DNA from 2 places in the Paraburkholderia sp. EG286A genome. Region 1 is predicted to be linked to the other one. Evidence: riboswitches for the same ligand, from Rfam matches in the RefSeq annotation. Region 1 holds a riboswitch; the other holds the start of a gene.
What was found. Region 1 has a riboswitch for cobalamin ahead of cobW (cobalamin biosynthesis protein CobW). Riboswitches for the same ligand answer to the same signal wherever they lie in the genome.

Region 1 (15,157 bases):
GCTTCGTCAAAGGGCTGTGCCATGGAAGAGTGCGGCCGCGAAAGCCGGGTTGGAGGGCCAGTAAGCGTGCATATAGGTGGCCGCGATCGAGCCGTGCCGATACAGCGCCTCGCCGGGCGCGCCAGTTTGAGCGTGGCGTGCCGTGAGCGCGGGCGCGAGCGGTGTGGAAACACGCGAATAGTGAAACGTATGGCCGCGTAGCTCGCCATGCGCGCCGTCGAGCTGCTGCATGCCGAGCGCCGCGAAGCGCTTTTGCATGACCGCCTCGCCCGGAAGCATGCCGAGCATCGGCGTGCGCGTGCCTTCCACGTCGGTCAACGCATCGAGCAGATAGAGCATGCCGCCGCATTCGGCGACGAGCGGTTTGCCTGCGGATACATGCGCGCGCAACGAATTCGCGCTTCGCGTGTTGTGCGCGAGCGTCGAAGCATGTAGCTCGGGATAGCCGCCCGGCAGAAAGACCGCATCGGCGCCGGCGGGCGCGGGCTCGTTCGCGAGCGGCGAGAAGTAACTCACGCTCGCACCCAGCGATTCGAGCAACGCAATGTTCGCCGGATAGAGAAACGAGAACGCGGCGTCGCGCGCAATGGCGATATGACGGCCTTCGAGTCGTCGCGCAATCGCTTCGTCATGCGAAGGATCGGAGAATGCCACTGCCGGCGGCAATTCGGCGAGCGCGGTTTGCGCGAGCGCGTCGGCGGCGCGTTCGATGCGCGCGTCGAGGTCGTCGATCTCCGCGGCCTGATGCAGGCCGAGATGACGATCGGGCAGCGCCATCGTCGCTTCGCTCGCGACGTGCCCGAGCCAGCGCACGTCGGCGGGCAACGCCTCCTGCAGCATTTGCGCGTGGCGCGGCGAGCCCACTCGGTTCGCCAGCACGCCATGAAACGGCACGTCCGGCCGAAAGCGCGCGAGACCGAACGCGATCGCGCCGAAGGTCTGCGCCATCGACTTCGCGCTGACGATGGCGGCCACCGGCACGCCAAACTCAGTCGCGAGATCGGCGCTGCTCGGCGTGCCATCGAACAGGCCCATCACGCCTTCGATAAGGATCAGGTCGGCTTCGCGCGCGGCCTGCGCGAGCAGCGCGCGGCACGCTTCTTTGCCCACCATCCACAGGTCGAGCGAGAGCACCGGCGCGCCGCTCGCGCGGGCGAGGATCATCGGGTCGAGAAAATCCGGCCCGGTCTTGAAGACGCGCACGCGCCGGCCCGCGCGCCGGTGCAGGCGCGCGAGGCCGGCCGTGAGCGTGGTCTTGCCCTGGCCCGAAGCGGGCGCGCTGATGAAGAGCGCGGGGCAGGCAACCGTTGCGCTCATGCGCTTAGAACTCCACGCCCTTTTGCGCTTTCACGCCTTGCTCGCGATACGGATGCTTCACGAGGCGCATTTCCGTGACGAGGTCGGCCGCTTCGATCAGCGCGTCGGGCGCATGGCGGCCCGTCACGACCACGTGCACGTGCGGCGCGCGCGACGCGATCACACCGAGCACTTCGTCGAGCGGCAGATACTCGTATTTGAGCACCGTGTTGAGTTCGTCGAGGATCACCATGGCGTAGTCGCCGCTCTCGATCATGCGCTTCGCTTCGTCCCAACCCTTGCGCGCGGTGGCGATGTCGCCGTCGCGATTCTGCGTGTTCCAGGTGTAGCCGTCGCCCATCGTCACGAAATCGCAGTGCGCAACGCTGCCGAGAAAGTCGCGTTCGGCCGTGTGCAGCGCGCCCTTGATGAACTGCACGACGCCGAGCTTCATGCCGTGGCCGAGCATGCGCACCGCCATGCCGAACGCGGCCGTGCTCTTGCCCTTGCCGTTGCCGGTGTTGACGATCAACAGGCCCTTTTCGTGCGTCGCGGCGGCCTGCTTCTTCTCGTGGCCCTCGCGGCGGCGTTGCGTCATGCGTTGGTGCGATTCGGGATCGGTTTTCATCATCGGGAGTGGGTTGATTGCGGCGCTTTCGCGTCCGCGTTTGCGGGGTCTTGCAGAAAGCCTGCGATTGCGACCGTCACGCCGTCGAGCGCCAGCTTGCCGCGCACGAGCGGAGCGCCGCCCGCCGCGAGACGCGCGCAGGGCTCGCACACGCCGTCCACGCCGAACTGCGCCTGCGCGGCGGCGGAGGGCGGCGCCGGTGTCGGCGTCGCGGCGAGTTGCTCCCGCGTGTACGTCTGCAGCGGCAGCGCGTGTGCCGCGCAAAACGCTTGCAAGGCGGGTTCGCCGGCTTTGGCGTCGAGCGTCGCCACGGCCGTTACGCCGTCGAGCGGCCACGCGCCGAGCGCGGCGCGCACTGCGGCTTCGACCTGCGCGAGCGTCACGCCGCGCCGGCAGCCGATGCCGAGCGCAAGCGGCGGCACGCGCTGCGCGGGCTCCGGCGTGGCTTCGAATGAGGCTGCGCGCGAGGCGCGATGTTCGGCAGGATTCACGGCGAGAGCGTCGATCGAAGGCGTGACCGCAGTGGCAAAACGAGCAAAAGCGTCGCGTTCCAGCAGGCGCCGGATGCGCGCTACGATAGCACACGCTTTTGCGGCTTCCCACGCCTTCCTTGACGCGCAGGCCCCCCGCGCCTACACTCGCACGCACTCTGGTGCTCGCGCGCGCGATTCATAATGCACGCGCAGTTAAACGGGAATCAGGGAGCCATCCCGCCTCGGGCATGGCCAACCTGAACTGCACCCGCAACGGTACAACGAGCGCGGCGTTCGCACGAATGCCGCAAACCGCTTCCATGCTTTACGCAGTCCACGCCACTGTGCAAGCCGGCCGCAAGGCCGCTCGCGCGGGAAGGCGAAGCGGTGTTTCGTCAGTCCGGATACCGGCCAGATACGTGGGATTCGCGCTGCGGGGATGCGGTGCCGGGTCCGTGATTTTCATGCGTCAGCCGGGCGAGGCCCGGGTGCGTTTCTGGCCGTTCGTCCCCTGCAGGTTGTTGAATCGTTGCGCGTGACAGCGTTTCCATGGATGCGCGCGTGTCCGCAACGCAGCACCCGCACGAACGGCAGGCGCGACGCACCATGCCCCTCGATACGGCCTGGCGCCGAAGGAGCACTTCATGCAAATGCGCAAGATTCCGGTCACGATCGTGACGGGCTTTCTCGGCAGCGGTAAAACCACACTGCTGCGTCACATTCTTCAGCACGCGGGCGGCCTGCGCGTCGCGGTCATCGTCAACGAATTCGGCGAACTCGGTATCGACGGCGAGATTCTGCGTGGCTGTGGCATCGGCTGTGACGAGAACGGCAACGAAACCGAAGGCCAGCTCTACGAACTCGCGAACGGTTGCCTCTGCTGCACCGTGCAGGAAGAGTTCTTCCCCGTGATGGAGAAACTGCTCGAACGCCGCGGCGATGTCGATCACGTGCTGATCGAAACCTCGGGTCTCGCGCTGCCCAAGCCGCTCGTGCAGGCGTTCAACTGGCCGTCGATCCGCAACGCGTTCACCGTCGATGCGGTCGTGACCGTGGTGGACGGCCCCGCCGCCGCGAGCGGCCAGTTCGCCGAAAATCCGCAGGCCGTGGACGCGCAGCGCCGCGCCGACCCGAATCTCGATCACGAATCGCCGCTGCATGAGCTGTTCGAAGACCAGCTTTCGGCCGCCGACCTCGTCATTCTCAACAAGACCGATCTGCTGGACGTTGCGGGCCAGGACGCGCTCATCGCCGAGCTGCGCGAAGAGCTGCCGCCGCAGGTGAAGATCGTGCGCGCGCAGCACGGCAAGCTCGATCTGCATACGCTGCTTGGGCTCGAGGCGGCCTCCGAGGAGAGCATTCATCTGCGCCACGACCATCATGGTTCCGCCGACGATCCCGATCATCACCACGACGAGTTCGATTCGGTCGTGGTGTCGGGCAATGCGGCTTCGCGCGAGACCGTGATCGAGGCGCTGCAGCAACTCGTCGATGCGCACACGATCTATCGCGTGAAGGGCTTTGCCGCGTTGCCGGGCGCGCCCATGCGCCTCGTGATTCAAGGCGTGGGCCGCCGCTTCGACAGCTATTTCGACCGCCGCTGGAACGCACAGGAAAGCGCGGCGCAGCCGCTGGCGAGCCGCTTCGTGCTGATCGGCGAAGACCTCGATGGCGCGACGCTGCAAGCGGCCTTCGATACCGCATTGGCGAACCTGCAGACCGCGGGCGCGAAGTGAACGCGCCGAGCTAGACGAGGCAGTCCCATGCATTTGCTGCGCACCACGCCAGGCGGTTTCGTCGACGACACGCAAGGCGTTATCCGGATCGACCAGCAGCCCGCCGAGATCGTCGTGCTCAGTTCGGCGGACACGACGCTCGCGCTGCTCGCGAGCGTCGTGCCGCGCCTGCCCGCGGGCTTTCCGAGCGTGCGGCTCGCGAACGTCACGTATTTGCGCCAGCCCGCGTCGGTGGACTTCTACGTCGAAGACGTCCTGCAGCACGCGCGCGTGGTGGTGGTCGATCATCTGGGCGGCGAAACGTACTGGCCTTATGGCATCGAGCAGGTCGTCTCGCTCGCCGGGCGCCGCGGGCAACTGCTCGCGATGTTTTCGGGCGACTTGCAGGAAGACCCCAATCTCATCGCCAAGAGCCGCGCCGAGCCCGAGTTTTGCCGTTTGCTTTGGCGTTATCTGCGCGAAGGCGGCGCGGCCAACGCCGCATCGTTCCTGCGTGCGCTCGCGTGGCGCGCGTTCGACTGGGGCAGCGAGCCCGCGCCGCCCGTTGCGCTGCCCGCCGCCGCGCTCTATTGCCCGCAGCGCGACGTCGCGACCATCGACGAATGGCGCGCGCGCTGGCAACCCGGCGCGCCGGTCGTCGCGCTGCTGTTTTACAAGGCGCATTTGCAGGCGGCCAACACTGCCGCTTTCGATGCCCTGATCGCCGCGCTGCTCGCGCGCGGCCTGAACCCGCTGCCGCTTGCGATCACGTCGCTCAAGGACGCCTTGAGCCGCGACGTGCTCGACCAACTGGCGGCCGAACACGACGTCTCGCTCGTGCTGAATACCACGGCCTTCGCGGCTTCATCGCTCGATGACCCCGAACCGATCGCGCTCGCCGGCGACGCGCCCGTGCTCCAGGTGATCCTGAGCGGCGGCAATCGCGAAGACTGGGTGAAGGACAATCACGGCCTGAATTCTCGCGACATCGCCATGCATATCGCACTGCCCGAAGTGGACGGCCGCGTGATTACGCGTGCGATCAGCTTCAAGGGCCTTGCGTACCACTGCAAGGAGACGCAGGTCGATGTCGTGCGCTATCAGCCCGACGCCGAACGCGTGGCTTTCGTCGCCGAACTGGCGCGCCGGTGGTGCCGTCTGCGCAGCCTGCCGAATGCAGAGAAGAAGCTCGCGCTCGTGCTCGCGAACTATCCGATGAGCGAAGGGCGCATCGGCAACGGCGTGGGGCTCGACACGCCGGCCTCGGTGGTCGGCATCCTGCGCATGCTGCGCGACGAAGGCTATCGCGTGGCCGATCTGCCCGAAGACGGCGACGCGCTCATGCGCATCCTCACGCAGGGCGTGACCAACGATCCCGACACGCGCGCGCTGCGCCCCGCATGGCAGAGTCTTTCCCTCGACGATTACCGTGCGCGCTTCTCGCAGTTGCCCGCCGAGGCGCAAAACGCGCTGATCGCGCGCTGGGGCGTGCCGGAGGACGACCCCACGGTGCGCCGCGGCCGCTTCATGATTGCGGGCTGGCGCTGTGGCCAGGTGTTCGTGGGCATCCAGCCGTCGCGCTCGCGCGGCGACGACACCTACGCGAACTACCACGACGCCGAACTCGTGCCGCCGCACGCGTATCTCGCGTTTTACTTCTGGCTGCGCGACGCGTTCGGCATCGACGCCATCGCGCACGTGGGCAAGCACGGCAACCTGGAGTGGCTGCCCGGCAAGAGCGTGGCGCTCGCCGACACCTGCTGGCCCGACATGGCGCTCGGGCCGCTGCCGCATCTGTACCCGTTCATCGTCAACGATCCGGGCGAGGGGAGCCAGGCCAAACGCCGCGCCCAAGCCGTGATCATCGATCACCTGATGCCGCCGCTCACGCGTGCCGAAAACTACGGGCCGCTGCAAGACCTCGAACGTCAGGTCGATGAGTATTACGAAGCATTGATGGTGGACCCGCGCCGCGCCAAGCTGCTGCGCAAGACCATCCTCGCGACGATCATCGAGCATCGGCTGCACGAGGAGTTGAGCGTTTCCGCGCCGCAGGATCAGGCCGGCGAAGACGAATTGCTCACGCGCGCCGACGCTTATCTCTGCGAGCTGAAGGAGGCGCAGATTCGCGACGGCCTGCATACGTTCGGCGAATCGCCGCAAGGCCAGCAGCGGCGCGACACGCTGCTCGCGCTCGGGCGCTACGCATGCGGCGACGGGCAGGGCGCAAACGCGGGCCTGATCGACGCGCTCGCGCGCGACCTGCGTATCGATCACCTCGTCGATCCGGCCACGGTCGATTGGGCTGCGCCGTGGCAGGGCCCGCGTCCGCCGCAACTCGCTGCGGTGAGCGATACGCCATGGCGTCATGCGGGCGACACGCGCGAACGCCTCGAAATGCTCGCGGCCACGCTGATCGAAGACATTTGCTCAGGCGAACGAAGCGATGCGGAGCCTGCATCGCTGCCGCACGCGGCCCGGGTGCTCGCGCGCCTGCGCGACGACGTGCTGCCGCGCCTCGACGCCTGCGGCCCCGAAGAGTTGCGCCAACTGCGCCGTGGCTTCGAAGGCCGCTTCGTGCCGCCGGGCCCGAGCGGTTCGCCCTCGCGAGGCCGCCCCGACGTGCTGCCCACGGGCCGCAACTTCTATTCCGTCGATACGCGCGCCATTCCGACCCAGGCGGCGTGGGCGCTCGGCATGAAATCGGCGCATCAGCTCATCGAGCGCCATCTGCAGGAGCACGGCGACTACCCGCGCGCCGTGGGGCTTTCGGTCTGGGGCACGGCGACGATGCGCACCGGCGGCGACGACATCGCCCAGGCGTTTGCGCTGATCGGCGTACGGCCGAAGTGGGCTGCCGGCAGCCAGCGCGTGACCGACTTCGAAATCATGCCGGTCGAGGCGCTGGACCGGCCGCGCATCGACGTGACACTGCGCGTATCGGGCTTCTTCCGCGACGCGTTTCCCAACGTCATGCATCTGTTCGACGCCGCCGTGCAGGCGGTGGCCGATCTCGACGAGCCGGAGCACCAGAACCCGCTGCGCGCACGCGTGCTGCGCGAGCGCGACGTGTTGGTCGCGAACGGCATGGCCGCCGACGAGGCGCGCCGCCGCGCGGGCTGGCGCGTGTTCAGCGCACGCCCCGGTGCGTACGGCGCGGGCTTGCAGTCGATGATCGACCATCGCCAGTGGCAGACCGACGCCGATCTCGCGAACGCGTATCAGGCGTGGGGCGGCTACGCCTACGCGCAAAAGAGCGCGGGCGATGAGGCGAGCGAGGCGTTCCGCGCGCGTCTCGCGTCGCTCGACGTGGTCCTGCAGAACCAGGACAACCGCGAACACGACCTGCTCGACTCGAACGACTACTACCAGTTCCAGGGCGGCATGGCCGCGGCGGCGCGGCATTTTTCGCAGGCGCAGCCCGCGCTCTATCACACGGACCACAGCAACCCCGCTGCGCCGCGCATACGTCCGCTGCACGAAGAGATCGCGCGCGTGATCCGCTCGCGCGTGGTGAACCCGAAGTGGATCGACGGCGTGAAGCGTCACGGCTACAAGGGCGCGGCGGAAATGGCGGCGACCGTGGACTACCTGTTCGGCTATGACGCGACCGCGCGCGTGGTGGGCGATCATCAGTACGCGCTCGTCGCGAACGCCTACGTGCACGACGACGACACGCGCGAATTCATGCAGCGCCACAATCCGCATGCGCTGCATGCCGTGTGCGAGCGCCTGCTCGAAGCGATCCAGCGCGGTCTCTGGCAGGAGCCGGGCGAGCATCGCGCACAACTCGAACACCGTCTGCTCGAAGCCGGGCAGCATCTGGAAGGATCAGGACCATGAGCGCTGCGGCCACGCGTCCCGCGTTTCCCTTTACCGCGCTGGTCGGCCAGGCGCCGTTGCAGCGCGCACTGCTGCTCGCGGCCATCGACCCCGCGATCGGCGGCGTGCTGGTGAGCGGGCCGCGCGGCACCGCGAAATCCACGGCCGCGCGGGCGCTCGCGGCCCTCCTGCCGGAAGGCGCGTTCGTCACGCTGCCGCTCGGCGCGAGCGAGGACAAACTGATCGGCACGCTCGACCTCGAAGCGGCGTTGCGCGAGAGCGCGGTGCGCTTCGCGCCAGGGCTGCTCGCGCGCGCGCACGGCGGTGTGCTCTACGTGGACGAAGTGAACCTGCTGCCCGATGCGCTCGTCGACGTGCTGCTCGACGCGGCGGCGAGCGGTGTGAACACCGTGGAGCGCGATGGCGTGTCGCACACCCACGACGCGCACTTCGTGCTGGTCGGCACGATGAATCCCGAAGAGGGCGAGTTGCGTCCGCAATTGCTCGATCGCTTCGGCTTGATGGTCGAACTCGGCACGCCTTATGACGCCGCGGAGCGGCAACGCATCGTCAAGGCGCGTCTCGCGTTCGACGCCGATCCGCAGGCGTTCTGTGCGGCGCGCGAGACTGAACAGCGCGCGCTCGCGCAGCGTATCGCGGCGGCCCGCGCTGCGCTCGCCAAGCTCGACTGGAGCGACGCCGTCCACGAGCGCGCGGCGCAGCGTTGCATCGAGGCCGCCGTCGACGGCTTGCGCGCCGACCTCGTGATGCTGCGTGCGGCGCGTGCGCTCGCCGCGTTCGAAGGCGCGCAGGCGGTGAGCCCGGACCACGTCGATGAAGTTGCCGATTGCGTGCTCGCGCATCGCCGGCACGCCATGCCGCAGCGTTCCGATGCGCCGTCTTCCCCCGAGCCGCAGCAGCCGCCCTCCGCTTCCAGGCGCGAAGACAAGCACACCGAAACAACGTCGGATGCCGATTGGGGCGAGTTGCCGCCCGAGCCCGTCGCGGCGAAGGCCGTGAAGGGCGTCATCCCGCTGCCCGCAAAAAAACGCTGACCCGTCGGGCACAGGCCGCCGCCTTCGCACAGGGCGGCGCTCGACGGCGAGAAGGCCCGGGGCGCGGTCCCGCGCAAGTCGCGAAGCGCGGCGAGCGCATCGCCTGGCCGCCCACGCTCGCGGCCAAGCGCGCCGGGTCGTTGCAGGCGCAACATTTGCGCTTCGCCAGACGCAAGACGGGTTCCGGCGCGCTCCATTGCTTCGTGCTGGACTGCTCGGCTTCGATGCTCGCGCGCGGCCAGCTCGCGCTCGCCAAGGGATTGTTGATCGCGCTGTTCGATCGCGCCCGCGCCGAGCGTGTGGAGGTGGCGCTGATTGCTTTCGGCGGCGCCGGCGCCGAGCTGAGGTTCGGGCCCGCGGTGCCGCGCTGGTGGAACGAGCGCTGGATCGAGCCGATCGGCGGGGGCGGCGGCACGCCGCTCGAAGTGGGCATCGGCCGCGCGGCGCAAGTGCTCGAAACCGCCGCGCGCCGCGATCCGGCGCGCGCGCGTCATCTCTGGCTGTTCAGCGACGGCCGCACGACGCAGTGGCCCGAGCGGCCGCGCCACGCCGACCACGTCACGGTGATCGATTGCGAACTTGGCGCGCTGCGCGTGGGGCGCTGCGAGGCGCTCGCGCGAGCCTGGGCCGGCGAGTGCCTGGACGCTCAGGCATTGCTCGCCTGAACGCGCATTAGCGCATGCTGCCGGTCCAGTACAGCACGTCGTCCTGACGATCGAATACGTAGACTTTCATCGCCATCTGTTCGGCGGGCGTGAGGCGGTCGAGTTCGAGGCCGAGCGTCGCGTGCGCGGGGTCGCCCGTTTCCGCCTGCACGTTGCGGATGATTGCAGTGGTTTCGATCGCCGTCGCGTTGTCGCCCGAGCGCAGCTGGAAGGCCACGCGCAGCCGCTCGCCCACCTTGCCGAGTGCCCACGCGGCGCTCACCGAAAGCCCGAGCGCGCTGATCCCGCGTGCGAGCGCCACGCCGTCATAACCCGCACCTTCCTCGCCGATGCCATAGCGCACGGGAAATTGCGCGCGCACCCGAATCGAGCGGCGTTCGCGCAGGCGGCGGATGTTGGCGGGCTTCGAAAGCACGAGGTAGTCGAGCGGCGACTGGCTGAGCGCATGCACGGTGCATACGAAGCGATAGACGGCCTGGCTCGCAATCGCGACGATCTCCACGTTTTCGCCCGGCGTGATGGCGATGGGGCGGCCGTCGACATAGGGCGTCGTCACGAAGAGTGCCTCGTTGGGCGCGAAGCCGATCAGGCGGCACGGGTGCATCGGTGCGCCGCTCGCGCCCATCTGCGGACGCAGGCCCATCAGCGCGCCGATGGTCAGGTGCATGTCGCGCGTGGTGGCGGCTGGATCGCCGGTGCTGGGCGCATTCGTGGCCGTCGCGCTCTCCGGTGCAGCCTCGAGCCGTTCCCTGTCGCCGCGATGCGGCGCGAAATGCTGGAACAGAAAGTCGCGTTCCGCTTCGCCCATCAGCACCGAGCCGGCGTCGAGCAGCAGGGCGCCGTCGCGATCGACGACGGGCCAGGCGAGCGGCTCGCCGACCGGCAGGGCTTGCGGCGTGAGCGGGGCGGCTTCCGTTGCGGCGTCGGTGGCTTCGGCTTGATCTTCAGTGGTCGGGTTGGTCATCGGCGCAGGGTGGACGGTGAGCGGTTCGCGTTGCGAATGCACTTCGCGGCTTCATCTGGTTTACGGCGCTGCGGCAGGGAAATTGAGTATGTGCCGCGCTTCGAAGGCGGTTTCGCGAGCCGCAGTATGATGGCGCCTGAATGCAATCTGTAATCGGCCGGCAAACAGTTCAAGCGGGATCAACGAAGCGAGCGGAGCAAGAGGAAACGCCTCATGAAGCTCTGGACACGATGTTTGCGAATCCTCCGCCAATGGAATGGGGCGCTCATGCAGTGGGTGGGGAGCCATCCGTTCATTGTCGGCACGATGGGCTCGCTGGTCGGCGCGGCCATCGTCGCCATCGTGCTGTTGGGGCTGATGCAGCAGCGCACCCAGGCCATCGTCAGCACGCAGCACAATTCGGGCGCGCTCGTTGCGCTGATGTCGAACGACCTCGAGGCCAATTTCAGCATCTGCGACCTGTTGCTGCTCGACGCCGCCGAGAGCGCGCGCGACCCGCGCACGCAAAGCCTGCCGCCCGACCTCCGCCGCAAGCTGCTGTTCGGCCGCGTGGCGACCGGCACGTATCTCGACGACGCGTTCTATGCCGACGCGAGCGGCCATATCGTCGAATCGCGCGACGGCCGCGCGTATCCCGGCGTCAATCTCGCAGACCGGGACTATTTCACGGCGCAGCACGAGCGCTCGGTCGGCATGTATATTTCGGACCCGATTCGCTCGCGCACGCGCGAAGGCCAATATTCGATCGCGCTGTCGCGCCGCGTGAACGAGTACGACGGCTCGTTTGGCGGCGTCGTGCTGCTCACGATGCGTCTTGCGTATTTTCAGCAACTGTTCGACCGGCTCGACATCGACCCGAAGGGCAGCGCGTTCATCATGCTCAGCGACGGGACCTTGCTCGCGCACCATCCCTATTCGGACTACGAAGTGGGCGCGCAGATCGGCGAGCTGGACTACATCCAGCCGATGCTGAAAAACAGTGCCGGCTCGTTCATCGCCGTGGGCGAGGCGGACGAGGTCGAACGCATCTATACGTACAAGCGCGTTCCGCACACGTCGCTCGTCGCGGTGGTCGCGCCTTCCGTGGACGGCGCACTCGACGCATGGCGCCACCGCCTGCGGATCTATGCGCCGATGGCGTTGATCTTCGGCGCGCTGATCGCGGCTTCGTCGTGGCTGCTCGCATTTTCGATGCGCACGCGGCTCGCCACGCAAAAGGAATTCGAACGTCTCGCGGTCACCGACGCGCTCACGGGCCTCTTCAACCGGCGCGCACTCGACTTGCGCATCGAATCCGAATGGCAGCATGCGAGACGCGCGGGCGAGCCGCTCTCGGTGCTCTTCATCGACATCGACAAGTTCAAGCTCTTCAACGACTTCTACGGGCATGCCGAGGGCGATAAAGTGCTGGCCGCGGTGGCCCGTGCGATACGCGAGGCCTGCCGCCGCGCGACGGACATGGTGGCGCGCTACGGCGGCGAGGAGTTCGCCGCGGTGCTGCCGGCCACGCCGATCGACGGCGCCGTGAAAATCGCGGAAGCGGTGCGCCAGCAGGTGGCGGCGCTGGGCATCGCGCACGAGCATAGCGAATACGGCACGCTGACCGTGAGCATTGGCTGCGCCACCTGCGTGCCGCACAAGAGCGATGGCGCGCAGGCGCTGCTGCGCGCCGCCGACGCGGAGCTTTACGCCGCGAAGCAGGCGGGGCGCAATCAGGTGAAAGCGCGCGAGTTCGAGGGTGCGCCACCCGACCCGCGCGACTCGCTGCCCACCCTGAAGGCGTAAGTTTCTTTTAGGTATCCTCGCGATACCAGCGCGGCGTGTAAATCCACTCGCTGCCATCGCCGCGAGCGAACCCGCGCGTGGCCGACGACCCGACGATCACCATCGTGCGCATATCGACGTCCGCCGAACGCAGTTCGCCGAGGGTCGTCGCGCGCAGCGTCTCGCCGGGGCGGCCCACGTCGCGGCCCAGCACCACGCGCGTCTGCGGCGCGCGCACGCTGCGCACGATCTCCAGCGCGCGCTCGAGCTGCCAGGGCCGCGCGCGCGAGATGGGGTTGTAGAACGCCATCACGAGATCGGCCTGCGCCGCATGCAGCAGGCGCTTTTCGATCACCGTCCACGGTTTCAGGTTGTCGGAAAGCGAAAGCATGCAGAAGTCGTGGCCGAGCGGCGCGCCGACTTGCGCCGCCGTGGCGAGCGCCGCGGAAACGCCTGGCACGATCGCCAGCTCGACGGCATGCCAGCCGGCGTCACCCGAGCCTTCGAGCGCTTCGAGCACGGCGGCCGCCATGGCGAACACACCGGGGTCGCCCGACGAGACCACGGCCACGCGCCGGCCCTCGCTCGCCATCTCGAACGCGTGGCGGGCGCGCTGCAGTTCTTCGCGGTTGTCGGTGGCGTGGCGCTGCTGGTCCGCGCGAAACGGGCCCGCCATCTCCACATAGGTGGCATAGCCGACGATATCGGTGGCGCTGTCGAGCGCGGCGCGCGCGGCGGGCGTGAGCAGGTCGGCTCGGCCGGGGCCGAGGCCCAGCACCGTGAGCTTGCCGCGCGCGCGGCCCAGCGTGAGCGGGTCGAGCGGCGCGGCCGCGCAGGCGAGGGCGACGCCGTTATCGTTCGGCGCGTAGCGCTCGACATTTGCCGCGAAGTCGAGGGCGGCGAGCGTGGCTTGCGCCGTGTTCTCCGCGCTATCGACGAAGCGCAGCGGCACGCCGAGTTCCGTTGCGGCCTGCGCGAGCGATGCATCGCGCGTGTGCGCAGCAGGGGCGACGAGCGCCGCGAGCGCGAGCGGCGCGAGGCCGTGCGCATCGAGTGCGCGACGCACATCTTCAGCAAGCGCTGCGCGTGGCGCGCCCACGGCCGCGACGATGCTGCGCGGATGAATCACGAGATCGTCGGGACTGCCGTCCCAGGCGTTCGCGCTCACGCGGATGGCATGGCGCGCCGCGACGTCACGCGGCAGATCGACGTTTTCCAGCCACGGTGCCTGGCCGTCCACGCGTGTCGTTGCGCCCGCAAGCAGATCGGAGACGAAGCGCTTGCCTTGCGCGAGACTCGCGAGCGTATAGCCCGCGGGCGGATTGAGCAGGCAGGTGCCGAAGCGCAATTCGCCGCTCGTGGTGATGGCGGGCGCAACCGCGAGCGCCGCGCCGATTTCGCGCGCCATGACGTTCACGCCGGTGAGTCCGCCGAGCAGCGGCACGACGGCGCTGCCGTCCTCGGCGAGCGCGAGCACCGGCGGCTCCGCGCCCTTGTTGGCAAGGAGCGGTGCGAGGCAGCGGATCACGATGCCCGCCGCGCACAGCGCGACGATGGGCAGGCCGCGCGTATAGCATTCGCGCAAATGCGCGCCAAGCTCGCTGAACGCGACATCGCCTGCCACGCGGCCCTGCAGTGCATGGACCTGCGCGCCGGGGTAGAGCGCCTGCACGCGCCGCGCCGTGGCGAGCGCGCCGGGCCCGAGAATGACGATCGCGGGCGGCGTCACGACTGCCATTTCGCCCCCGGCACGACGAGCAGCGAAAAGTAGGGCGAAGCCATCGGATCGACGTCGTCGAGCGGGACGATGCGCTGGTTCGCCATGGTTGCGCGCTCGACATACAGCGCGCGATGCGCGAGGCCCAGTTCGCCCAGCACGCGGCGCACCTTGTCGAAGTTGCGGCCCAGTTTCATGATCACGGCGGCGTCCGCGTCGGCCAGGCGCCGGCGCAATTCGTCCTCGGGCAGCACGCCCGAGAGTACGGCGAGGCTCTGGTTGCGGTAGACGAGCGGCACGCCCAGCACCGCCGCGCCGCCCAGCATCGAGCACACGCCCGGCACGACTTCGGCCTCGTAGTGCGCGGCGAGGCGGTCGTGCAGATACATGTACGAGCCATAGAAGAACGGATCGCCTTCGCAGATCACGGCCACGTCGCGTCCGGCGTCGAGATGGCGCGCAAGCATTTGCGCCGCGCCGTCGTAGAAGTCGGCGATGATCGCTTCGTACGAGAGCGGCGGTTCGAGCGCTTCGGTCGTCACGGGGTACACGAGCGGCAGGCGTTCCTGCTCCGCTTCGAGATGGGCCTCGACGATGCCGAACGCATTGCCTTTCTTGCCCTTCGCGACGAAATACGCGACCACGGGAGCGGCCTTGAGCAGGCGCAGCGCCTTGAGCGTGAGCAGTTCGGGGTCGCCGGGGCCGACGCCAATGCCGTGCAGACGTCCTTTGCGGATCATTTATTCGGTCTCCGAAGCGAGTGCGTTGACGGCGGCGGCGGCCATCGCGCTGCCGCCGCGGCGGCCGTGCACGACGACGAAGGGCACGCCGTGACTTTCGGCTGCGAGTTGCGCCTTGGACTCGGCCGCGCCGACGAAGCCGACGGGAAAGCCGAGGATGAGCGCGGGGCGTGGGGCGCCCGCGGCAATCATGTCGAGCAGATAAAAGAGCGCGGTGGGCGCATTGCCGATCGCAACGACGCTGCCTGCCAGATGCGGCCGCCACAGTTCGAGCGCGGCTGCCGAGCGCGTGTTGCCGACATCGCGCGCGAGATCCGG
Region 2 (15,157 bases), on a different contig from region 1:
GAACGGGCTCGCCTGTGTGACGCGGGCCACGACCTTGTGATCGGCTACCGAAACGACATCGGTTTCCGGGTTGAACGACGAGCAGATATACCCGTACTTTCCATCGGGCGAGAAGATCTGCATGCCCGGCCCGGCTGGCACGACAATGCGCGTCTTCTCCTCGAAGGTCTTGCCGTCGAGCACATCGACGTAATTCTCACCGCGCACGGTCACCCACACCTCCTTGCCGTCGGGCGTGAAGAAGGCCTCGTGCGGGGAGCGGCCCACATAGGTCACGTGCTTGACCGCATTGGTTTGCGTATCGATGAAGCTCACCGAGTTCGAGCCGATGGAGACAATGGCCAGCGTGCGGTGATCGGGAGAAAAGCCCATCCCGTGCACGAGCAACTGACCGTGATAGAGCGGGCTGAAGTTGGCCGGAGTCGGTTCACCGAGGCGGATGACACCGACCAGACGATTGGCCGCGGGGTCGATGATCGACACGGTGTTCGAAAACTGATCAGACGAATAAACGCGGTCCCGATGGCTCACCGGAATATCGGCGGCCGCGAGCGAACCGGGGACCTGCCCCGCCTCGGCGAGCGTGGCGGCGGCAAGCGCGACGGCGGTCAGGGCCGCGCCAAGCATGGCGTTGGTTTTCATGACGTTGTCTCCTGCGTTTTGATGCGAGTGGGTCAGTGCGACATAGGCGCCGGGTTCGCGTCATGCACCGCGAGGCGCATGGCAACGATCTCCTGCTGTTGCTCGACCACGATCTCCTGGGCGATCCGGCGTAACTGTTCGTTGTGTCCATGCCGCAGTTCCGCCATGGCCATATCGATGGCCCCCTGGTGATGGGGAATCATTGTTGCGACGAAATCGCGGTCGATGTCGCCCGTGGGCCTGGCCGCCATCCCCGCCATCATCTTCGTCATGGCGGCGTCGTTTTCAGAGAGAAACGAGCCTTCTTCACTATCGCGAGACGATCCCGCGTCACCCGACGACGCGGCGCATAGACCGGCCAGGGAAAGCACGGCCGCACCGCTCACCGTTGCCCGCAAAACGAGTCGAATTGCAGCGTTCATGACGTCCCCTCCGTATCGGTCGAATCCCGTTCGACGTGAAGGCAAACAACGGACTCACCGATTTACTCCATGCCTGGCGAAATTGAATTGCGGATCGACGAACCGCGAAACGTTGGCAAACGCTTCCCGGCTCACGAGCCTCGCGCGGGCCCGGTGGAATAACTTCCTTGATAGCGCGTTCGCCCCGTGACATTCGCGTAAGCGGGCGTACCATCATTGCACAGCGCGAGAAGGTCGCACGCGCGGGCCCGACCGATTGATCTTTTGCCGGGCACCGCATAGCAGATTAGCCGCGTCGCCGCGGTGAGGAGCGCTACATGGCCACGAGCATTGGGCTTCACGATCAAGCGCGGCAGCTGTTGCCGTTTCGCGAGTCGGTATTGGCGATGCTCGGCGTCGCATCGGTTTCGATGCTGATCGCGCTCGACCAGACCATCGTCGGCACCGCACTGCCGCGCATCGTCGCGGAGCTCAAGGGCTTCGAGCTCTATGCATGGGTCGCGACGGCTTACATGCTTGCGTCGGTCATCACGATTCCGATCTTCGGGCGTCTGGGCGATCTGTTCGGCCGCAAGCCCTTCATGCTGGCAGCCATCCTGCTCTTCACCCTCGCCTCGGTGCTCTGCGGGATCGCGACCAACATGCTGTTTCTCGTGCTCGCGCGCGGCCTGCAGGGCATCGGCGGCGGCATCATGATGGGGACGGTGTTCGCGACCGTCGCCGACCTGTTCCCCGATCCGCGGCTGCGCCTGCGCTGGCTGGTGTTCGTCTCCTCTGCGTTCGGCCTGGCGAACGTGGTCGGGCCAACGCTCGGGGGCATGTTGACCCAGCACGGCAGCTGGCGCCTCGTGTTCTTCGTCAACGTGCCGGTGGGCGTGGTGGCGCTCTTCTTCGTGCACGCTTTCCTGCCGCATCTGCACCATGCCCGCGAAGGCGCGCGGCTGCGTCTCGACTGGCTCGGCGCGTGCGTCGTCGCCGTCACGTTCGGCGCGCTGCAGCTCGCCATCGAGCTTTTGCCGAGGCAGGGCTGGACGACTTCGACGATCGTGCTCGCCGTGATCGTGCTGGTGTGTTCGCTGACGCTTTTCTTCTGGGAAAAGCGCATGGGCTATCCGATCATCCCCGTGGACATGCTGCTCGACCGCAAGCTCGGGCCGCTCTTTGCGATGTCGGTGCTGGGCGGGTTTGCGTTGTTCTCGCTCGTGTTCTATGTGCCGCTGCTGTTCCAGGGCGGCTATGCGATGTCGCCGCGCGCCTCGGGCATGCTGATCACGCCGCTGCTGCTCGGCACGACGGTCGGCAGTTTCGTGAACAATCGCGTGGTCACGCGCATCCGGCGCGCCAACGCGATCCTCTACGTCGGCTTCGCGTTGTCCGCTTTCGCGAGCCTCGCGGTGGTCGTGCTGCGAGGCAACGAGCCGCACCTCGTGTGGATGGCGTGCATGGGCGCGAGCGGCCTGGGGCTGGGCCTCGTGGGCACGAGCCTCACGGTCTGCTCGCAGCAGATCGTCTCGCGCGACCATCTCGGCGCTGCCACGGCGATGCTGCAATCGCTGCGCACGTTCGGCGGCATGCTGGGCACGGCGATGACGGGCGCGCTGCTCGGGCATGTTTACACCATGGGCGTGAATCGCTCGCTCGACTCGTATCAGGCGACGCAGTGGTTCAAGTCGTTTGCGAGTCCCGAACTGCTCGTGGACCGCGCCGACCAGGCCGCGCTGATCAGCCGCCTCGTGAGCGCCGGCCACGCCGGCGACGCGATGATGAACTCGGCGCGCAGCGCGCTCGTGGACTCGATCCATATGGGCCTGATCGTCGCTGCCGTGGCCGCGCTGGCCGGCCTGTGTCTCGCGTGGTTCGTGCCGCCCGTGCGGGTCGGTTATCTCGAGGCGCAGCCGTAAATGAACGACGCAAAATATTTCACCGGCACTTCATTTCTATTACCGTTTAACATCAGCGTAATAAATTAGTAATTAGGGAGTAATCGAGGGTAAGCATAATTCGCCGCCGTCAGTCACAAATAATCACACAGCATCAATCACGACGACGGAGCCCTCAGCATGCCCGCATCACGCCATCGAATTGCACTGCCGGTCTACCTGGCAGTGCTTACCAGCGTTGCCGCGCTGACCGCCTGCGGAGGCGGCAATAGCGATCCCGCCACCACTGCCGCCATTCCCGCGCCGCCTGCCGACCCCGGCTTCGTGGACAACGCACCGATTCCCGACGTCCCCGCCTTCGTCGACAACATCGCGACCAACCAGCGCGGCGACGCGCGCTACGCCACGCTCGCGACCAACGCGGGCGTGCGCGTGGTGGCACGCTTCCTCGATCTCTGGCAGCCGCTCACGCTGCTCGTGGACGCGGGCGTTTCCGCGCCGGCCAACGGCACGTTCCCCGCGGTCGTGCAGTCGACGTGGACGGGCGTCCCCACCGACGGCACGCCCAACGGCACGATCCTCAACAGCACGGTGCTGAACGCGAACATCCAGTACGTCGTGACCGCAACGACGCAGCGCAGCCAGGCGCAGGCCGACGCGGCCTACTACGACGACCGGCGCGGCAAGGGCTACAGCGTGACCGACGGCATGGGGCCGCTCACCGCCGCCTGGCGCTCGGCTGCGCAGCAAACCACGAGCATCACATCGATTCCCGCGGACGCGACCACGACGCTCTACAACGACTCGGGCAACAACACGGGCGTGGGCAGCACGAGCAACGCGACCTTCGGCAAGGTGGTCGACCTGCTCAACACGATGGGCAACAACGCTTCCACCGAGCCCGCCAAGCGCTTCTACAAGTACGCGCGGCCGTTCCGCTGGAGCACGAGCGTCGTGGTCGATCCCACGCTCGTGCCGGCCATCAGCACGACGCCTTCGACGGACGGCGGCTTCATCAGCGGCCACGAAGCCGAAGCCATGCGCGACGCGATGACCATGGCGTACCTCGTGCCCGAGCGCTACCAGGAAATGGCGAGTCGCGGCCTCGAACTCGGCGAAAACCGCATTCTCGCGGGCATGCATTCGCCGCTCGACGTGATCGGCGGCCGCATGTTCGCGCTGGCTGCCACTGCCGCGAATCTCTACGACCCCGCGAACGCCACGCTCAAGAGCGCGGCCTACGCGCAGGCGCACAGCGCGCTCGAACAGGCCACCGGCACGAGCGCCACGACCTTCCCCGCCTTCGCGCATTCGGCCACGACCGCGACCGACCGCTTTGCCGACTATGCGACCAACAAGTCGGAATTTGCGCGCCGTATGACGTTCGGCTTCAGCCAGATCGAATCGACCGAAGCACCGCCCGTCGTGCCGAAGGGCGCCGAGGTGCTGCTCGAAACGCGCTTCCCGTACCTGAGCGCCAGCCAGCGCCGCGTCGTGCTGAAGACGACCGAAGTCGTCTCGGGCTATCCGGTCATGGACGACACCGAAGGCTGGGGCCGTCTGAACATGTTTAGCGCTGCAGACGGTTATGGCGCGTTCAGCGGCAACGTGATCGTGGCCATGGACGCGACCCAGGGTGGCTTCAACGCCGCCGACACCTGGCGCAACGACATCGCCGGCTCGGGCAAGCTCACGCTGCAGGGCAGCGGCACGCTCACGCTCGCGGGCAACAACAGCTATACGGGAGGCTCGCAGGTGAGCGGCGGCGTGCTCGCTGCAGCGTCGACCACGGCCTTCGGCAACGGCGACGTGTACGTCGGGTCGGGCGGCGGCGTGGCCGTGGCGACGAGCGCGCCGTTGACGGTGGCGGGCAAGTATACGCAGCTCGACGGCACGACGCTCGAACTCGACATCGACGGCAACGGCGGCGGACGCCTGCGCGTGGGCGGCCAGCTCACGGTGGCGGGCGGCACGCTGCATGTGAAGTTCGTGAACGGCTATACGCCGAAGGCGGGCGACACGATCGACGTGATCGACGGCAGCGGCGCATCGGTGAAATTCGCAACGGTCACGGTGGATGGTTTCAAGGCCACGCCCGTTTATTCTTCGACCGGCGTTTCGGTGAAGCTCTCGGCCTCGTGATGTAGTCACTCAGCAAAGCGGCCCCGAATCGCGATGGTTCGGGGCCGCTTTGCGTGTGAATCAGAAGCGATGCCGGATGCCCGCCGCCACGAGCACCTGGTTGCGGCCGCCCGACGGGTCGCAGGTGTTGATCATCGCAAACGCACCGGACGACGCGCGCTGATAGACGGCCTCGGTATACACGTCCGTGCGTTTCGACAGCTGATAGTCGGCCTGCAGCGCACCTTGATGCCAATGTGCGGAGGTCGCGCCCGTATAGGCATACATGCCCGCCAGCGAGAACGCGGGCGTCACCTGCCAAAGCGCATTCACTTCGTAGTTGCTGAAGGCGATCGACGGCAGCGGCACGCCGCCATCGGCCTCGCTCACACCCGTATGAATGGAACGTGACCAGGCTGCGCCGAGCGTCACGTCGCCGAGCGCGTAGCTCATGCCCGCGCCAATGGTGTCTTCGCGCTGCACCGCGACCTCAGTCGGCACGAGGCCCGCACCCGGCAGCACCGACGTGTCGTACGCACCCACCGAAGAGGCGCCGCGTCCGTCGATGTGCATCCAAGCCACGCCGGCGCTGAACGGGCCGCCCTCGTAATGCGCGCCGAAACCGTAGGCGCGGTTCTGCGCAAAGCGCCCCGCCGCGTTCGAAAACGCGTACATCGCGCCGGCGCTGAAACCGCCGTATGTGGCGCTCGCGAACTTCACGGCGTTCGAGGCGAGCCACGAATTGTTGGCGTTGTCGTTGTCGAACGGGTGCGCGAATGCCGTGCCGCCCGCACCGCCCGTCAGCGTAAACGGGGCGAAGTAGTCGTGCATCGTGTCGTACTGACGGCCCAGCGTGATCGTGCCAAATCGTTCGGATTGCAGACCAACATAGAACGGATGGTCGTTGAAGGCTTCGCCGGAGGTGACCGAGAAACCGCGCTCGAGGCGAAAGATCGCAGCGTTGCCGCCGCCGAGATCCTCGCTGCCCTGCAGGCCCCAAAAACTGCCGTCGATCAGGCCCGAGCCTGCGCGATACTGGCTGCGGCCCGCAACGTCGCTGACATAGTCGACGCTAGCGTCGATCTCACCGTACAACGTGACCTGCTGCGCCGAGGCGCCGGCGCCTGTGAATGCCAACGCCGCCCCGCCGAGGGCGGCCAGAATGTGCTTGTTCATGAGTCTTCTTGTTTGTGCTTGTAAAGAATGCATGGACGAGCGCCGTCAGCCCTCGCTTGTTGCGGCGAGGTGCCCCGACGTCGTCGTTAATCTGTCAATTTCCAGCGTGCTTTTGAACAGCGAACGCCTGGTGGCCCGTGAGCGGTCTACGCCGCATCGGGGCCGGTGGTGGCGGCCGGATTGGCCCGCTTTTCCAAGGTAGGAGGGTGTGCATTGACGGCTCCTTGGGTTACGCGCCCGGGAATGAGTCGTGAAATAAACGTAGCGAGGTCTGACTTCTGGCTCGATTGACAGCCAGTCACAGTGGCGCGACCGCGCCGGATTCTCACCGGCTTCCCTGCTGCGTTTCGCTCGTGCAGCGCCTACGCGCGAAAAACAGCTGCAAGGATAGCGTAAGTTGCGGGAGCGGCCAAACCGGGTGTTTTCGCCACACGACACACGTCAAAGGTTGACGCGGCGAATGCGCGGCCATTACCCTTGCGCGCTGATGGTTCCCGGCGACGGGATCAAAAGGGAACGCAGTGCAAGACTGCGGCTGCCCCCGCAACTGTTAGCGGCGAGTCCATGCCAGAGCGTGCCACTGGGAAACCGGGAAGGCCGGCAACGGACGTCGACCCGCGAGCCAGGAGACCTGCCATCAGCCGAGTCCAGCAGCCGCAGCGGGCGGGGATCCCCAATGCGCAAAAGCACCGCCCACGCGGCGATCGCCCGTTGCACGGACAGCCCGTTTTTCAGGAGCTGTTTCCAGCCACCGCATCATGAAGTTTCGCCAATTCGTTTTGACTTCCGCCGCGCTCGCCTGTGCGTGGCAATCCGCGCATGCCGCGGACGCATCGCCCACCCAGACACAGCAGCAAGCCGGCGACGGCACCACGCTGCCCAATATCCTCGTCGTGGGCGACGCGCAGCATCTGCCGCAATCGTTCGACCAGCGCTACGCAAGCACCCAGGTGCTCACGCGCGAGGACCTCGACCGCGTCTCCCCCGCCGACCCCAGCATCGCGCAGGCGCTCGCCACGCTGCCCGGCGTCACCGTCTCGCAGACCGGCGGGCCGGGGTCGTACACGGGGGTGAGCATCCGCGGGTCGTCGGCCGACCAGGTGGCCGTGTTCATCGACGGCATACGCATAGGCTCCGTCACCACGGGCACGGCCGAATGGGCCGATCTGGCGACCGCCTCGTTCGACCGCGTCGAAGTGATCTCGGGCCCCGCAGCCGCCTCGTTCGGCGCGGATGCCGTGGGCGGCGTCGTGCAGCTCTTCACGCGTCATGCGTCGAACCAGCCGAACCAGACCACCGTCTCGTTCGGCGGCGGCTCGAACAAGACCTTCGACACGCAGGTGCGCACCTCGGGCACGATCGGCTCGACCGGGCCGCTTTCCGCACTGAGCGGCCTCACCTACTCGCTGGGCCTGCACGACTACAACACGGCGGGCATCGACGCGACCCAGCCCTGGGCCTACGGCCACGAAGACGGCCGCAACGCGTACCACGCGCAGAACCTGGACGCGCGCCTTGGCTACGCGCACGACAACTGGTCGATCTCGACCTTCGCGCTCTACCACCGCTCCGATCTCTCGTACGACAACGCGGGGGGCAACGACCGCCAGCGCGACAACCAGCTCACGACCGGCCTCGCGTTCCACCTCGACATCACGCCGACCACGCAGTTCGACCAGTCGGTGGGCTACGCGACGGACCGTCAGTTCCTCTATTCGAACGACCCGACGATCCCGACCGACGAGATCGACTCGACGCGCTTTTCCACCTCCACGTCGATCACGCATCAGGAAAGAGGCCACACGCTCTTCGGCATGCCGCTCGACGGCGAGACCAAGCTCGCCTACGACTACACGCGCGAGATGGCGTTCCTGCCCGTGGATGTGCCGGGCGGCCTGCCCGCGCGCAACGATTCGGCCGTGTCGATGCATCAGTCCACCACGCTCGGGCCCGTCACGCTGTTTCTGGCGGGGCGGCACGAGATCGTGCAGGGGCAATCGGTGAATACGGGCAACGTCGCACTGTCGTGGGCGATCACGCCGGTCTACACGGCGCGCGTTTCGTACGGCAACGCGTTCCGCCTGCCGACCTTCAACGACCTCTACTATCCGGGCTACTCGAACCCCAACCTGCTGCCCGAACGCAGCGATTCGGTCGAAGCCGCGCTCGACGCCACCACGTCGATCGGCACGTTCACGGCAGCCGTGTACGACACGCGCGTGCACGACCTCATCACGTACAACTCGCAGACCTTCCTGCCCGTGAACGTGGGCCGCGCGCACATTCAGGGGCTCGACCTCTCGTACAAGGGCACGCTCGGCAAGTCCACGCCGGTGAGCCTCACGGTGGGGATCCTGAATCCGCAGGACGTGACCGACCAGACCTGGCTCAATCGCCGCCCGCGCCAGACGGCGAGCCTGAGCGTGGATCACACATGGGACGAGTTCCAGCTCCACGCGCTCAGTACCGGCGTTTCGCTGCTGTATAACGGCTCGACGTTCGACGACCAGCTCAACACGATCTACCTGCCTTCGTGGACCACGGTGAGCCTGCGCGCGTCGTACAAGGTCAATGCGCATCTCGCGCTTTCGGCCACGCTGGCGAACGTGTTCAACCGGCAGTACGTGACCGCATACGGGTACAACACGCTGGGGCGCACGGCGTTTGGCAAGGTGACCTATACGTTCTGAGCGTTGCGTGCGAGCGGGTGCGTTCAAGCGTTTCGCGCGCCCGCTCGCCTAGCCCTCGCGCTTCGGCCGCCGCACCGCGCGAATCTTCCCGCTGTTGCCGCCGCCGCAGAAGAACTGCTCGCCGCCATCGGACTCCAGCCCCGAAACGGCGGTGCCCGGCGGCATGTCGAGCTGTTCCAGCACTTCGCCCGTGCCCGGATCGATGCGCCGCAAGTCGCTCTCGTCGCCTTCCCAGGTGCCGTGCCACAGTTCGCCGTCCACCCACGTCACGCCCGTGACGAAGCGGCTCGATTCGAGCGTGCGCAGGATCGCGCCCGTCTGCGGATCGACCTGATGGATCTTGCGCTCGCGATACACCCCGACCCAGAGCGTGCCGTCCGCCCACGCGAGTCCCGAGTCGCCGCCGCCTCCAGGCGCGGGAATCGTGGCAAGCACGCGGCCCGTTTCAGGGTCGATCTTGTGGATGCGGTCCTCGGCGATCTGAAACAGATGCCGGCCGTCGAACGCCGTGCCCGCGTGCGCCGCAATGTCGATCGAGCGCTGCGTCTGGCCGCTCTGCGGATCGAGCGACGCGATGCGCTCGCCCACGGCGAACCACACCTGCTTACCGTCGTACGAGACCCCGCCCACCTTCTCGATGCCGGGAAAAGGGCCGTACTCGCGGACGATTTCGGCAGTCGTTCGTTTCATGGTTTCCTCCTTGAATGACGGGACAGGCGTTCATCCTAGTCGCCTGGCAGCGGCGCGGGGAGTAACAAGGTCGTCGCGAATCCGGGGACGGGCGGCGTGGTCCAGCGGCGCGCGCGGCCGTAGCCGAACGACTGCACCTTGTCCTCCGCGGCGAGCGAGTCGAGCGCGCGCTGCACGGTGCGCTGGCTCGCGCCGAGCGCGAGCGCCAGCGCCGAACTCGACCACGATTCGCCGTCAGCGAGAAAAGCCAGCACGGCGGCGTGCTTTTCTTCCACGGGCCGCGCCAGCACCACCACTTCGCTCGCGTGGCGCGGCGCCAGCGCGAAGCCCTGCTGGGTCGCGCCGATCTCGGCCACGTCGCGCATCAGCGTGCGCAAGCGGCCGATTTCCACGCGCAGGCGGGCGCGGTGCGTTTCGTCGGCGTGCTTCGTGCGAAAGGCGCGGGCGATGAGCGCGTCGCGCGGCACGTCGGCGGGCCACGCCTCGGCGAGCGCGCGGGCGAGCACGAACAGCACGGGCCGTCTTGCGAGTTCGATGACGGTCGGGCCCTCGCGCGCGACGTAGCGGCACGCGTCCACGACGAGCGCCTTCGAGGCGAGCAGCGCCTCGACGTCTTCCAGCAGCAGCACCCGCTCTTCACCGCGCGCGATGAGGCGCGCAGCGGGCGAGGTCAACAGCAGCGCGGCGCTCTCGATCTCGGCGCTCAGCGCCGCGATGCCCGCCTGACGCGCGGCGCGCGCGGCCGCGGAGAGCGCGCGCCGCGCCGCCTGCGTCTGAATGCGCCGCATGGCAATGCCGGCGGCGATCAGTTCGTGCGCCGCGCGCAATGCGGGCGGCAGCGGCGCGGGATCGGCTTCGGCAAGCATGCCGCCGGCCTCGTCGAGGCGGCCGATGAGCAGCAACCGGCGAATTTCCAGGTAGCGCGCGTGCGCGGCATTGAGGCGGTCGCCATGGGCCTCGAGCGTTTGCCGCGCCGCAGCGAGCGTATCGGTCGGCCAGCCGAGATCGCGTGAGGCAAGCGCGATTTCGGCCTCGGCGACGACACAGCGTGCACGCGCCACGGCCTCGCGCGAGCCGAAGCCGCGCGCCGCGCTGCGCAGCAGCGCCTTGGCGCGCGCGAAGTCGCCGAGCTGCGCCATGGCGATGCCGCGCAGCGCGAGCGCGGGCGCGTCGTCGCGCAACGCGACCCGGTTCAGCGCGCCGAGCGGATCACCGGCGGCGAGCGCGCGCGCCGCCGCCGTGATCAACGAATCCATGGTCATGGGAATCCCGCCACACTTGTCACTCCCCCTCCTCCTCGGTCCGGACCTAATCTAACACGGCGATCAAACGAATCATCGATCGAACGGCATGGCGATGCGCGCAGCGCGCCACCACCATAGTGAATCCATAGGAGGACCAGGCAATGGCAACCCATACCACAGGAACGCGCGAAGACTGGCTTGCGGCGCGCATCGCACTGCTCGCCGCCGAGAAAGAACACACGCGCCGCGGCGACGCACTGGCGCAGCAACGCCAGGCGTTGCCGTGGGTGCGCGTCGACAAGACCTATCGCTTCGAAACCGAAGACGGCGGCGCCACGCTCGCCGATCTCTTCAAGGGGCGCTCGCAACTGCTCGTTTATCACTTCATGTTCGGACCGGATTACGCGGCGGGCTGTCCGTCGTGCTCGTCGATTGCGGATGGTTTCGAAGGCATCGCCGTGCATCTCGCGAATCACGACGTGCGGCTCATGGCGGTCTCGCGCGCGCCGCTCGCGAAACTGCTCAGCTACCGCAAGCGCATGGGATGGCATTTCCCGTGGGCCTCGTCGAGCGGCAACGACTTCAACTTCGATTTCAACGTGTCGTTCACCACGGCGCAGCAGCGCGCGGGCGACATCGAATACAACTACGCGCGCAGCGGCCAGGCCATGGACATGAATCCGCCGCCCGCCCCTGTTGCCGAGTTCGCGGCGAGCTGCGGCACCGACGCGGCGACCTACACGCGCGACCGTCCGGGCCTGAGCGCGTTCGTGCTCGAGGACGGCGTGGTCTATCACACGTACTCGACCTATGCGCGCGGCCTCGATGGTGTGTGGGGCATGTACCAGTGGCTCGACCGCGCGCCGAAGGGACGCAACGAGGCCGGCATCTGGTGGCACCGGCATGACGAGTACGCAGAGAGCTGAGGCGCATCATGGATAACGTCGGCATGACGGTACGGCTGCGCGGCGGTACACCGCGCGCGATTTTCTTTGGCGTTGCGTCGCTGGTCTGCGCGGCGAGCGCGGCGGCGACGTTCGTCTGGTGCGCTTCGATGCAGGCGATGGGTGGCACGCCGATGCCCGGCGGCTGGACGATGTCCACGCTCTGGACGCCCATGTGCGGACGCACCTGGTTCGACGCCGCCGTATCGTTTGCCGGCATGTGGAATGTGATGATGGTCGCAATGATGTTGCCCGCGGTCGCACCCGCTTTGTGGCGGTATTTCGAGGCGCTGGGCGACGCACGCGCAGCGCGTGCGGGTGGGATGACGGTGATGGCCGGTGCGGGTTACTTCTTCGTGTGGCTCGTAGTCGGGGGGCTCGTGTTCGCGGCGGGGGCGCAACTCACCGCGCTGGCCGTCGAGGCGCCAGCGCTAGCGCATAGCGCGCCGGCCCTGGCCGGTGTGGTCGTCGTGATGGCGGGCGTGCTGCAGTTCTCCGCGTGGAAAGCGCGGTGGCTTGCGTGCTGCGGGAACGTGCCGTCGTGCGGGCATGCGCGGTTCGATATGCAGGCTGCGCTGCGTCACGGCCTGAAGCTCGGCCGGCATTGCCTGTACTGCTGCGGAAATTTGATGGCGGCGCTGCTTGCGGCGGGCGTGATGGATCGGCCTGCGATGGCGCTGGTCGCGGCGGCGATCGCGGCGGAGCGGTGGATGCCGGGCGGCACAAGAGTCGCACGCGGGATTGGCGCGGCTGCGATTGCGGCGGGCCTGGTGATGCTGGTGCGGGCGTTGGCTGCATAAAAAAATCGCCGTTCCGCACTCGCGAAACGGCGATAAAACGCTCCGACTCTAACGTCGAACTCACGCCTCCAGACTCGCGCCTGCACACGAGTCTGATCGACGCTCCGGATTGTTATTAGCAGTCCGGAGTAACAGCAGGAGGCCGACTGGATTCAACCTCCGTGCTGCCGGGCGAAGCCCGGCGCGACCGGGGGGACTCCCGGCCTCACCGCACTCCGCGCCTCTGGTGGCGGCTCACATGCCGCCTAAAGGTTTCTGAACCGTCAGCTTGTTCGTCACCGAGGTCACGCCAGGAACGCCCCTGGCGATCTCGGCGGCTCTGTCGACCTGCGCCGCATCCGTGACCGTGCCATTGAGCGTAATCGCCCCATTTTTGGCACTGACGCCGATACTGCCGCCTTGAATTTCCTTGTGCTTCGCGAGCGCGCGGTACACCGCGCGCCGCAGCTTGGTGTTGCTCGGCGTCGCGGGTGCCTCGGTGCTGGCCGCCGCCGAGGCCGTGGCGCTGGGCGCGCTGGCCTCGGTTTGGGCCGAAGCGTTCAGGGACGCCGCGGCGAGCAGCGTGACGAGTGCAAGGCTGAGGGTCTTGTTAAATGTGTTCATTCCATACTCCAATGGTGGCTTCTGCTCGCGGCTTAAAAGGTATGGCGCAGGCCGACGTTGACAGCCGTGGTGTTGCGACCCGGGGCGACAGGCGTGCCGTAAATGAGCTCCTGGTTCATCTGGCCGCGGTTGGACACATAGCCGCCCTGGGCATAAACCAGCGTGCGTCCCGAGATGTTGTACTCGGCGCCGAGTACGTAGGCAGTCGACTGGTTCGAGTTGTTCCGGTTGTCCTTCAGGTAGTAGACGCCCGAAGTGACGTTGAGCGCCGGCGAGAAGCGATAGCCAAGACCGCCCGTCCACATGTCAAAATCACCGGAGACAACCAGTGACTTCGGCACCCCGTTCGTGTTGGCCGGATTGCGGCCGTTGGCGAACGAGCCCGAGACCGAGAGCCCGTGCCAGGTGTATTTCGCGCCGAAATAGATGAAGCGGTTGTTGTTCTGGCCGGTTGCCGGCGCGGCAGTCGGCGGGTTCGAGTACCCGTACGGGTTCGCATCGTGACCGTTGTAGTAGACGGCATCGGCGTTCAGGCCAAAGCCCGAGTACTTGAGAATGGCCGACTCGCGCGTGCCGCCCTGGGGCTGCCCTGCCACGCCGCCGGGCGCGTATTCGAGTGCAGTCGAAAGACCGTAAAACGACGGCGAGTTATAGACAATCGCATTGTCGTCGTAAAGCGCGCCAATCTGGGCATTCGTGTTGTTCCCCGCCCAGCCCGACATCGTGTTCATGGTCAGCCAGGCAGTCAGCGTGCTGCCGAAGTACTGCGCATTACGCACGTCCGTTTCGGCCATGGCGTAGGCCATCGGCGCAAACTGGCGGCCGAAGTCGATCTTGCCGAACGGACCCGAAAGGCCAATGGTGGTGACCTGGTTGAAAATCGCGCTCGCCGTTGCCGAGCTGTTCAGTCCCGTCTGCCCGTTGGAGCTGTTGAACGATCCCTGGAGCTTGAAGTTGGCCGCGTATCCGCCGCCAAGGTCTTCCCTGCCCTTCATGCCGAAGATGCTCGAGTAGATGCCGCCGTCCTTGAGCGCAAAGATAGAGCCCGCGTTGCCGTTGAATAGTTTGCCGCCCACTGTCTTGGGCGCGAAGGCATGCTGCGCCGACGTGCTCTGGTAAAGCAGACCGGAGTCCACCACGCCATAAAGCGTGACCGACGACTGCGCATGCGCCGCGCTGGCGAACAGGACCAGCGCTGCCACGCTGCCGAACTTCAATTTCATTGCCTCTCTCCGTGTGTGTGGCCGCCAGGTGGACCCGGCGTCTTTTGTTGTTGCCTGATGGGTATAACCTGAAGGGTATTGCCTGAATGAAACTCTGTGACCAGGGGCCTTAACCAGCTTGCAAATAATGGCCGCCGTACTGGTCGCGCAACTGGTTCTTGAGCACCTTGCCCGTCGCGCCGATCGGCACGGCGTCGATGAACAGCACGGCGTCGGGTTTCCACCATTTCGCCACGCGGCCGTCGAAGAACGTGAGCAGGTCGTCGGCTTCGAGCGCGCTGCCCGGTTTCTTCACGATCAGCAAGAGCGGCCGCTCGTCCCACTTCGGGTGGCGCGCCGCAGTGCACACCGCCGTCGCGACTTCGGGGTGCAGGCTCGCGACGTTCTCGATGTCGGCGGAGCTGATCCACTCGCCGCCGGACTTGATGACGTCCTTGCTGCGGTCCACGATCTGCATGAAACCGTCGGCATCGATCTTCGCTACGTCGCCGGTCGGGAACCAGCCGTCCTGCAGCGGCGAGGCGTAGTCGCCGCCGAAGTATTCGCTCGCGACCCAGTGGCCGCGCACCTGCAGGTCGCCGGCGGCATTGCCGTCCCAGGGCAGCTCCTCGCCCGCGGCGTCGACGATCTTCATATCGATGCCGAACACCGAGCGCCCCTGCTTCGCCTGCAGCGCATAGCGCTCGTCTTCGGCCAGTTCGGTCTGATGCGCCTTGAAGCTG

Region 2: linked by a shared signal. The riboswitch ahead of AB4Y35_RS19540 (porin) and the one ahead of cobW (cobalamin biosynthesis protein CobW) in region 1 are both predicted to bind cobalamin.

The regions. Positions count from the first base shown of each region.
Region 1 covers NZ_JBFRCB010000006.1:502,178-517,334, reverse strand. Annotated here, with positions in the region: gene bluB (5,6-dimethylbenzimidazole synthase) at 1-23, opposite strand, end outside; gene AB4Y35_RS29365 (cobyrinate a,c-diamide synthase) at 7-1,317, opposite strand; gene cobO (cob(I)yrinic acid a,c-diamide adenosyltransferase) at 1,322-1,924, opposite strand; gene AB4Y35_RS29355 (cobalamin biosynthesis protein) at 1,924-2,346, opposite strand; cobalamin riboswitch at 2,558-2,828, shown strand; gene cobW (cobalamin biosynthesis protein CobW) at 3,042-4,133, shown strand; gene cobN (cobaltochelatase subunit CobN) at 4,161-7,955, shown strand; gene AB4Y35_RS29340 (ATP-binding protein) at 7,952-8,989, shown strand; gene AB4Y35_RS29335 (VWA domain-containing protein) at 9,145-9,654, shown strand; gene AB4Y35_RS29330 (flagellar brake protein) at 9,662-10,660, opposite strand; gene AB4Y35_RS29325 (diguanylate cyclase) at 10,853-12,403, shown strand; gene cobJ (precorrin-3B C(17)-methyltransferase) at 12,411-14,120, opposite strand; gene AB4Y35_RS29315 (precorrin-2 C(20)-methyltransferase) at 14,108-14,839, opposite strand; gene AB4Y35_RS29310 (precorrin-8X methylmutase) at 14,840-15,157, opposite strand, start outside.
Region 2 covers NZ_JBFRCB010000004.1:145,386-160,542, forward strand. Annotated here, with positions in the region: gene AB4Y35_RS19520 (YncE family protein) at 1-642, opposite strand, end outside; partial or broken gene AB4Y35_RS19525 (DUF305 domain-containing protein) at 708-1,064, opposite strand; gene AB4Y35_RS19530 (MFS transporter) at 1,382-2,965, shown strand; gene AB4Y35_RS19535 (phosphatase PAP2 family protein) at 3,125-5,086, shown strand; gene AB4Y35_RS19540 (porin) at 5,147-6,241, opposite strand; cobalamin riboswitch at 6,488-6,622, opposite strand; cobalamin riboswitch at 6,713-6,895, shown strand; gene AB4Y35_RS19545 (TonB-dependent receptor) at 7,000-8,931, shown strand; gene AB4Y35_RS19550 (glutamine cyclotransferase) at 8,980-9,621, opposite strand; gene AB4Y35_RS19555 (helix-turn-helix domain-containing protein) at 9,657-10,877, opposite strand; gene AB4Y35_RS19560 (DUF899 domain-containing protein) at 11,027-11,791, shown strand; gene AB4Y35_RS19565 (DUF2182 domain-containing protein) at 11,800-12,609, shown strand; gene AB4Y35_RS19570 (BON domain-containing protein) at 12,844-13,212, opposite strand; gene AB4Y35_RS19575 (porin) at 13,245-14,435, opposite strand; gene AB4Y35_RS19580 (3-(methylthio)propionyl-CoA ligase) at 14,545-15,157, opposite strand, start outside.